4 regions of the Mesorhizobium sp. M1399 genome follow, and region 4 is predicted to be linked to each of the others. Evidence: predicted binding sites of a transcription regulator. Region 4 holds the regulator's gene; each other region holds the start of a gene.
What was found. The regulator PhoB, encoded in region 4, activates phosphate uptake and scavenging genes when phosphate is short. The targets are predictions, from matches to a motif close to TGTCATNNANCTGTCAT.
Positions count from the first base shown of each region.

Region 1: NKH05_RS04670 (YdcH family protein) is a predicted target of PhoB. The motif match lies at 953-969, and genes of this name have one in related genera.
Region 2: ugpB (sn-glycerol-3-phosphate ABC transporter substrate-binding protein UgpB) is a predicted target of PhoB. The motif match lies at 1,104-1,120, and genes of this name have one in related genera.
Region 3: NKH05_RS08825 (PhoX family protein) is a predicted target of PhoB. The motif match lies at 797-813, and genes of this name have one in related genera.

Region 1 covers NZ_JAMYKZ010000002.1:444,127-446,325, forward strand. The annotation lists gene NKH05_RS04660 (IclR family transcriptional regulator) at 1-560, shown strand, start outside; gene NKH05_RS04665 (YdcH family protein) at 595-798, opposite strand; gene NKH05_RS04670 (YdcH family protein) at 1,040-1,219, shown strand; gene ispG (flavodoxin-dependent (E)-4-hydroxy-3-methylbut-2-enyl-diphosphate synthase) at 1,424-2,199, shown strand, end outside.
Region 2 covers NZ_JAMYKZ010000015.1:49,146-51,344, forward strand. The annotation lists gene ugpB (sn-glycerol-3-phosphate ABC transporter substrate-binding protein UgpB) at 1-1,041, opposite strand, end outside; gene NKH05_RS24620 (bifunctional diguanylate cyclase/phosphodiesterase) at 1,335-2,199, shown strand, end outside.
Region 3 covers NZ_JAMYKZ010000004.1:345,715-347,913, reverse strand. The annotation lists gene NKH05_RS08835 (phosphatase PAP2 family protein) at 1-324, opposite strand, end outside; gene NKH05_RS08830 (hypothetical protein) at 339-677, opposite strand; gene NKH05_RS08825 (PhoX family protein) at 881-2,199, shown strand, end outside.
Region 4 covers NZ_JAMYKZ010000025.1:11,290-13,488, forward strand. The annotation lists gene pstB (phosphate ABC transporter ATP-binding protein PstB) at 1-287, shown strand, start outside; gene phoU (phosphate signaling complex protein PhoU) at 320-1,027, shown strand; gene phoB (phosphate regulon transcriptional regulator PhoB) at 1,044-1,733, shown strand; gene NKH05_RS29340 (ROK family protein) at 1,743-2,199, opposite strand, start outside.

The sequences.
Region 1 (2,199 bases), on a different contig from region 4:
GGGTCTATTTTGGAAAGAAGCTCTATCTCTACGGAATGGACTATGTGCGGGGCAACGACCTGCTCAGGCGAGGGCGGCAGGAAGTCGACCATCTGTCACGCGAGTCCGGCGAGACCTCGGAGCTGTGCATGCTGCAAAGCGGCCGCTACACCATCGTCCATTCAAGCCCGGGAACCAGGCCATTCAGGATCAGCTCGGCGACGGGTCTGCAAATACCGCTTCCCTGGACAGCTTCCGGGCGGCTGCTCCTCGCCGGCTTCGACAGGGCAGCGATCGAGGATATGGTCTCGGAAGACGACCTCGTACTGCCGGACGGCCGCAGGTTGCAGCTCGACGATTTCATAGCCGATATCGCGGTGGCCAAGTCGGCCGGCTACTGCGTCACCTCCGGCCTTGTCGATGCCTACACGAAATGCCTGGCCGCGCCGGTCTTTTCGGCGCCGGGCAGGGTCGAGGCGACGATGTGCCTGGTGGTTCCCATCGATACCTCGACCGAAAAGACCGATGACCTGATAGAGCTGTTGCTCGAGCGCGCCGCGCGGCTTTCGATCGCGGCATAGGCCGCCTTTTCAGCAGGCCAGCGCCGGCGTCCATTCAAGCGATAATGTCTGGAATGATCTTGTCTTCCAGCGCCATCAGCCTGTCCTTCAGGAAAAGCTTCTTTTTCTTCATGCGCTGGATCTGCAGCGGGTCGCAATTCATGGCGATCATCGCATTGATGGCCGCGTCGAAATCGGCGTGTTCCTGCTTCAGCCGGGAATATTCGAGGCGGATATCTGCCTGTTCCTGATCGGACATTTTTACCGTCTGCACGTCTGCGGCGCCCAAACTATGGGCCTGATTGGGCGGGACCGGGGGTCTTCTTGCACCGGCGCGCAGCCCATACCACATTTCATATTGTCGTGGAATGCTACCACGCAGCATTCGACATCGGTGCGCGATGGTGGCACACTGTCATTATGCCGTCACAGAAGCGAGCCTGCGGTGGACGTGCCATGACGGCTGCAATCCGAGGAAACCATGAAAGGGAGAACCAATCATGTCTCTTGCATCCCATCTTGATGAGCTGCAGCGGAAACACGGCGACATCGAACGCGAAATCGACGATGCGATGACCCATCCGTCGGTAGACGACCTCGAAATCGTGAATCTCAAGCGGCGCAAGCTGGCGCTCAAGGACGAGATTGAAAAACTGAAGGCGAAACCGACGACGCACTGACGCCCATCCAGGACTAGCTGCGCCGCCTGGCGCGCGATTTCTTTCCGGTGGCATGTCTCTATGCTGCCGGAAACGCTTATGGATTTGCGGCAAGCTGCCGTCTTGTCATTTCCGATTTGCTAGGTCTGCGCGCCAGTCGCCATTGACAAGCCATCTTTGCTCCTCCACCTCATGCCCGGACCTTCAAGATTAAAGGCAGCCGGCATGACCGGATATTTTTCCTCACCCTTCCCGCGCCGCAGGTCGGTCGGTGTCGACGTCGGCGGCGTGATGGTCGGCGGCGGCGCCCCAGTCGTCGTCCAGTCGATGACCAACACCGACACGGCCGATGTCGACCAGACGGTGGCGCAAGTGGCGGCACTGCATCGCGCCGGCTCCGAGATCGTGCGCATAACGGTCGATCGCGACGAAAGCGCTGCCGCTGTGCCGGCCATCCGCGAGCGACTGGAGCGGCTCGGGATCGACGTGCCGCTGGTCGGCGATTTCCATTACATCGGCCACAAGCTCCTGGCCGATCATCCGGCCTGCGCTGAGGCCTTGGCCAAGTACCGCATCAACCCCGGCAATGTCGGTTTCAAGGACAAGAGGGATCGGCAGTTCGCGGCGATCGTCGAGATGGCGATCCGATACGACAAGCCGGTGCGCATCGGCGTCAACTGGGGTTCGCTCGACCAGGAGCTGCTGACCCGGCTGATGGATGACAACCAGGCCCAAGGCTTTCCGCTGACCGCGCAGGAAGTGACGCGCGAAGCGATCGTGCAGTCGGCGATCCTGTCGGCCGAAATGGCCGAAGAGATTGGCCTTGCGCGCGAGAAAATCATCCTCTCGGCCAAGGTCAGCGGCGTGCAGGATCTGATCGCCGTCTACACCGAGCTCGCCACCCGTTCCAACCATGCGCTGCACCTCGGCCTGACAGAGGCCGGCATGGGCTCGAAAGGCATTGTCGCATCATCGGCTGCGATGGGCATCCTGCTCCAGCA
Region 2 (2,199 bases), on a different contig from region 4:
GTATCCCGACTTCTGGTGCAGATATTCCTGCACATCGGTCTTGGACAGATAGGCAAAGAAGGCGGCAACACCCTTATATTCCTCGTCCGACTTGTTGCCGAACACCCACAGGCTGGCACCGCCCGGCGTGGTGTTCTGTGGTGCGCCCTTGGCGTCGCTATCGTAGGGAAGCTGGCCGATGCCATAGTTCATGCCGGACTTGACGATATCGCCGAGGCCGCCCGACGATTCGGTGAAGATGCCGCATTCGCCGGCGAGGAATATCTGCTTGGCTTCGGAGGTGCGCCCGCCATACTTGAACGTGCCGTCCTTGGCCAGGTCCGCGAGTGCCTGGAAGTGGTTGACGAAAATCGGCGCATTGATCTTGAGTTCGACATCGCCGCCGGCCAGGCCGTTCTGCCGAGTGGCCCAAGGCACGTCATTCCACGCCGCGAAATTCTCCAGATGGATCCAGGTCAGCCAGGTCGAGGTATAGCCGCAAGGGGCGGCGCCGCTCGTCTTGATCTTCCTGGCAGCTTCCCACACCTCGTTCCAGGTCTGGGGCGGGCTGTTCACGTCGAGGCCCGCCTTCTGGAAAATGTCCTTGTTGTAGTAGAGGATCGGCGACGAGGAGTTGTAAGGGAACGACAGCATGGTGCCGTCCGGCTTCGAATAATAGCCGACGATGCCGGGCAGATACTGGCTCTTGTCAAAGGTCATCCCGGCACTGGTCAGCACATCGGCCGCCGGCTTGATCGCACCCTCGGCCGCCATCATCACGCCGGTGCCGACGTCGAACACCTGGAGGATATCGGGCGCCTGGCCGGCGCGGAAAGCGGCGATGCCGGCATTCAGCGTCTCCGGATAGGTGCCCTTGAACACCGGAACGAGCTCATAGTCGCTCTGGCTGGCGTTGAAATCCTTGGAGATCTTGGCGACGACCTCGGCGTTGGCGCCGGTCATGGCGTGCCACCAGCTGATCTGCGTGACGGCGAAGGCGGAGGTGGTGGAAAGCAGGGTCAAGGTGGCGGCAACACCGGCCGCGAAGCCGAAGAACTTCATGTTTCATCTCCCGTTTGTCATTGGCGAAAGGGGCACTCTCGCAAAGCCAATATGTGGCGCTGATGACAATCGGACAACGGTTTTGTTGCGGGTCAATGAACATCGCTTCCGGCTAAAGTGCGCTCGCTACCGAAAGCGTCGCCAGGAACTACATCACCGCCTTCTCGGCGGAGCGCATCGGTTTTCCCCCGAAAAGGCCCGCCTCATGGCCCGCGGGTTAACCATTCGTTAAAATCTCCAAGAGCTAATCAGTCACACCTCCCCTGTTATTTGGCAGACCGAGTGAACCCAGGATGCTGACGGTCTATAATTGTATTGTAAGTCAGCACGACCTGAGACTGGTCGCACTTGCCGCCCTCGTCTGCGGCATTTCTTGCTTCTCTGCAGTAAATCTCCTTAAGCACGTCGGCCGATCGACCAACCGAAACCGGCTTGTCTGGCTAATGATCGCCGCAACTTCGACCGGGTTCGGCATATGGGCGACGCATTTCATCGCCATGACTGCGTTTACGCCGGGAATACCAAACGCATACAATCCGGGATTATCCGCCTTTTCGCTTGCCGCCGCCGTCATCCTGACCGCGCTTGGGATGTGGGTTGCCACCTTGCGCCGCGGCATCGACCATTTCCTCGTCGGCGGTGCCATTCTCGGTGGTGCCATCGCGACGATGCACTACATCGGCATGGCGGCGTTCGAGGTCGAGGGCCGGATCGTATGGAACCTGCTCCTTGTCGCGATATCGCTTCTGGCCGGCGGGACGCTCGCGGCAATGGCGCTCCTTGTCGTCTTGCGCCGCCCGTCCGCGCTCGCAACACTTGGTGGCGCCGCGCTTTTGACGCTGGCGATTTGCAGCTTGCATTTCATCGCGATGGGCGCGGTGTCGATCATTCCGGATTCCTCGATTGAAATATCCGAACATTCCATCGAGCCCATTTCCCAGGCCTTTGCCGCAGCGGTCGCCAGCCTGGTAATCCTTGTGCTGTCAGGCGCCGCGCTGTGGATCGACCTGCGCTTTCGCCGGCAGAGGCTCGAGGCCGATCGCATGCACGATCTCGCCAATGCCGCGGTCGAAGGGCTGATCGTTTGCGATGGCACACGCATAGTCAGCGCCAATGACAGCATGGCGAAACTGACGGGCACGGCGACAGCCACCCTGA
Region 3 (2,199 bases), on a different contig from region 4:
GAACATGAGAAGCGCCGCGCCTGGCCTGCGGATGAGGAGCAGATAGACGATCATTGCTGCCGTGATCAGCACCAACACGCTGGCGCTGCCGAGGCTGGTGATGTCGCGCATCGCTCCTTCCAGCCACGCCGGTCCGATCGGATTGTCGGGTTGGCCGGCCTTGCGGAAGGCAAGCAGGATTTCGGTATCGAAGGCATGCGGCGTAGTGGCCCGCGCCATCTCCATTAGCTCCTCGAACCCCCACAGCCCGCCGGCAATGATCAGCCCGGCCAGCAGAACCGGGAACTCCAGCCAGTTGCGCAGTCTGCTTGCGGTCTTCTTCATCGGCCCGATCGCAGTTACAGCCTTTGCAGATAGGGTCCGAGCGTGATCAGCGCCACAGCTGCGATGGCAAGCACGATGCCGGTCGCCTGCAAGGCATTGACGCGCTCGCCGAAGAAGACCAGCGCCACCACATTCACCGACACCAGCTGGATCACCGCTGACAGGCTGAACGACACCGACATGCCGAATTCACGGATCAGCCTCAGCATGATCAGATTGCCGAGCGAATAGAGCGCCAACGTCAGCACGATCTTGCCAAAGCTCGGCGCCAGTCCCCATTGCTTCGCCGCCGTCGCCGCAAGCAGGAAGATCACTGTCGAAATGCAGAGCTGCCCAAGTCCCCAGAAACTCACTTTTTGCTCCTCCCGATGCGGTCCTTGCGCGCCTGCCGCAGCTCTTGTTTCCGAAGCGCCGGTCGCGGTCAAGCGGGGCTGATGTTGGGCACGAAATCGCAGATGGCAATTAGCCGGCATGTCATCAAACTGTGACCTGCCGGCGATACCGGATTGGCCAGGCAACACGCTCCAGCAATCCATCCAGCCAGAGGCAGGCCCCTATGACCGAACATCGCACCCCTGACGCCCATTTCCGCACCAGCCTGCTCGAGGAAAACGATGGGCCAGGAGCCAATCCCAGCGACAACCGCACCATGGGTGAGATCATCGCCGCGCGGTTCTCGCGCCGCGGCTTCCTCAACGGCTCGCTTGCCGTCTCGGCCATAGCCGCTACCGTCAGCCCGCTGGCGCTGATCACCGCCGACAACGCCCGCGCCGCCGAAGGCTCCGCCTTCGCTTTCGACGAGCTCGAGGCCGGCATCGACGACAAGCATCACGTTGCACCCGGTTATGACGCCGACGTGCTGCTGCGCTGGGGCGATCCGCTGTTCGCCGATTCGCCGGAATTCGATCCGACAAAACAGTCGGCGGAAGCCCAGGCCAGACAATTCGGCTACAACAATGACTATGTCGGTTATATCCCGATCGACGGCTCGGCCGAGCACGGCCTGCTGGTGGTCAACCACGAATACACCAATCCGCACCTGATGTTTCCGGGCCTCGTCACCATCGTCGATGGCAAAGCCAAGCAGGCGCCTCTCAGCAAGGAACAAGTCGACGTCGAGATGGCCGCGCATGGCGGCACCATTGTCGAGATCCGCAAGGAAGCCGGCAAATGGCAGGTCGTTCGCGACGGCAAGCTCAACCGCCGCATCACCTCCAACACCGAGATCGCGCTGTCCGGCCCCGTCGCCGGCCACGACCGCGTCAAGACCAGCGCCGACCCGACCGGCACGAAAGTCGTCGGCACCGTCAACAATTGTGCCGGCGGCGTCACGCCGTGGGGCACCTATGTCATGGCCGAGGAGAACATCCACGGCTATTTCTCGGGCGAGCTGCCGCAAGGCCACAAGGAAGCGGCCAATTACAAGCGGCTCGGCATTCCCGAAGGTGCTTATGAATGGGCAGCGCATTACGACCGTTTCGACATCGGCAAAGAGCCGAACGAGCCGAACCGCTTTGGCTGGATCGTCGAGGTCGACGTCCAGGATCCGACTTCGGTGCCGAAGAAGCGCACCGCAATGGGCCGCTTCAAGCATGAGGGCGCCGAATCGATCGTCGCCAAGGATGGCCGTGTCGTCTTCTACCTCGGCGACGACGAGCGCTTCGACTATGTCTATAAGTTCGTCACCACAGGCAAGTTCAATCCGGACGACCGCGCCGCCAATATGGATTTGCTCGACGACGGCACCTTGCATGTCGCCAAGTTTGCCGACGACGGTTCGGTCGAATGGCTGCCGATCGTCTTCGGCCAAGGGCCGCTGACGGCGGAGAACGGCTTTGCCAGCCAGGCCGACGTGCTGATCGAGACGCGCCGCGC
Region 4 (2,199 bases):
GTATTGCCCGCACCGTGGCGGTGAAGCCGGAAGTCATTCTGCTCGACGAGCCGGCTTCGGCACTCGACCCGCTGTCGACCGCCAAGATCGAGGAACTGATCGACGAATTGCAAGCCGACTACACGATCGTCATCGTCACCCACAACATGCAGCAGGCGGCGCGCGTATCGCGCCAGACCGCCTTCATGTATCTGGGTGAACTGGTAGAGTTCGACCGGACCGAGAAGATCTTCACGTCGCCCCGCGAGAAGCGCACGCAGGATTACATCACCGGCCGCTTCGGCTGAGCCGTTCCGATCACGCATATGAGGACAGGACCATGGGCGAACACACAGTCGCTTCTTTCGACGAGGATCTCGAGCAGATCAGCAAGCTGATCCGCGACATGGCCGACCTCGCCGGTTCGATGGTCGGCGGGGCGACCAAGGCCCTGTTGAATTCTGACAACGTGCTGGCGCAACGCGTCGTTTCCGACGATGCCATCATGGATGCGCGTCAACGCGAACTGGACGACCGCGCCATCACCCTGATCGCCAAGCGCCAGCCGATGGCCCACGATCTGCGCCATGTCGTCGGGGCGATCCGCATGGCCGGCGATCTCGAACGCATCGGCGACCTTGCCAAGAATATCGCCAAGCGTGTGAGTGCGGTCGGCCTTAGCGTCACACCGCGCGACCTATCGCATTCCATCGATGCGATGGCGCAGCTGGTGCTCATCCAGGTGCAGGGCGTCATCGAGGAGTATGCTGCAGGCGATGCGGCCGCGTTGGCCAAGCTACGCGCCGCCGACGAGCGCATCGACGTCAAATATACGTCGGTGTTCCGCGAACTGTTGACCTACATGATGGAAGACCCGCGCAACATCACCGCTTGCACGCATCTGCTGTTCTGCGCCAAGAATCTGGAGCGGATCGGCGACCATGTCACCAACATCGCCGAAAATGCGTATTATGTGCTGACCGGCGAGCAATTGCCGGTCAATCGTCCGAAGCAAGACGAAACGACAATGTCCGCACCGGCGACATGATGGGGGTGCCCAGCCGATGATCGCACCACGCATAATGGTGGTGGAGGACGAGGAGCCGTTGGGTGTGCTGCTCCGCTACAATCTCGAATCCGAAGGCTACCAGGTCGAGGTGGTGACACGCGGCGACGAAGCCGAGATCCGTTTGCAGGAGAATGTGCCCGATCTTCTGGTGCTCGACTGGATGATACCAGCGGTTTCCGGCATCGAGCTCTGCCGCCGGTTGCGGGTGCGCCCCGAAACCGAACGGCTGCCGATCATCATGCTGACCGCGCGCGGCGAGGAGAGCGACCGGGTACGCGGTCTTTCGACCGGCGCCGACGACTATCTGGTCAAACCGTTTTCGACACCGGAATTCATGGCCAGGGTCAAGGCGCTGCTGCGCCGCGCCAAGCCGGAAGTGCTGTCCAGCGTGCTGAAGGTCGGCGACATCGTGCTCGATCGCGAATCGCACAGGGTGTATCGCAAGAAGACCGAGATCCGGCTCGGGCCGACCGAATTCCGGTTGCTCGAATTCATGATGCGGCATCCGGGCCGCGTCTTCTCGCGCAGCCAGTTACTCGATAATGTCTGGGGCGAGACGATCTATATCGACGAACGCACCGTCGACGTGCATGTCGGGCGGCTGCGCAAAGCCGTCAACAACGGCCGCATGCCTGATGTCATCCGCACCATCCGCGGTGCCGGCTACGCGATCAGGGAAGATTGACCCGCCCAGTCAGGCTACGTTCTTTCTGACGCCGGGCCTCATTTGCGCGCCCGGCGCGAAAATCTGCTGGTCGACGAAGCTTAACGCCCGCATTGCACAGCCTTCGCGGATCAGCGGCAATTCGTTCGGCTCGGTATCGAAGGAGATCGAGCCCGAATGCTGGCCGCCGGCGGTCTGGGCGATGGCCTTCCGCAAGGCCGGCTCGATCAGATCAAAGGCGGCGGCACTGGCGCCGACCATTGCGACCGGTGCCGGATCGATCAGCGCGAACAGCGAGCCGAGACCGAAACCCAGCGCTTCGCCGGCCTTGCGGTAGGCTTCGCGTTCCGGCCCGTCCTTCTCGCGCGCCCGAACCGCCAGCGCGCGCATGTCGGCGTCGCTGACGTCGGCGACCGGTTGGCTGTCTTCGCTCATCTGCGTGGCGTTGCGCCAGATGGCGTAATTGCCGGCATAGGCCTCGATGCAG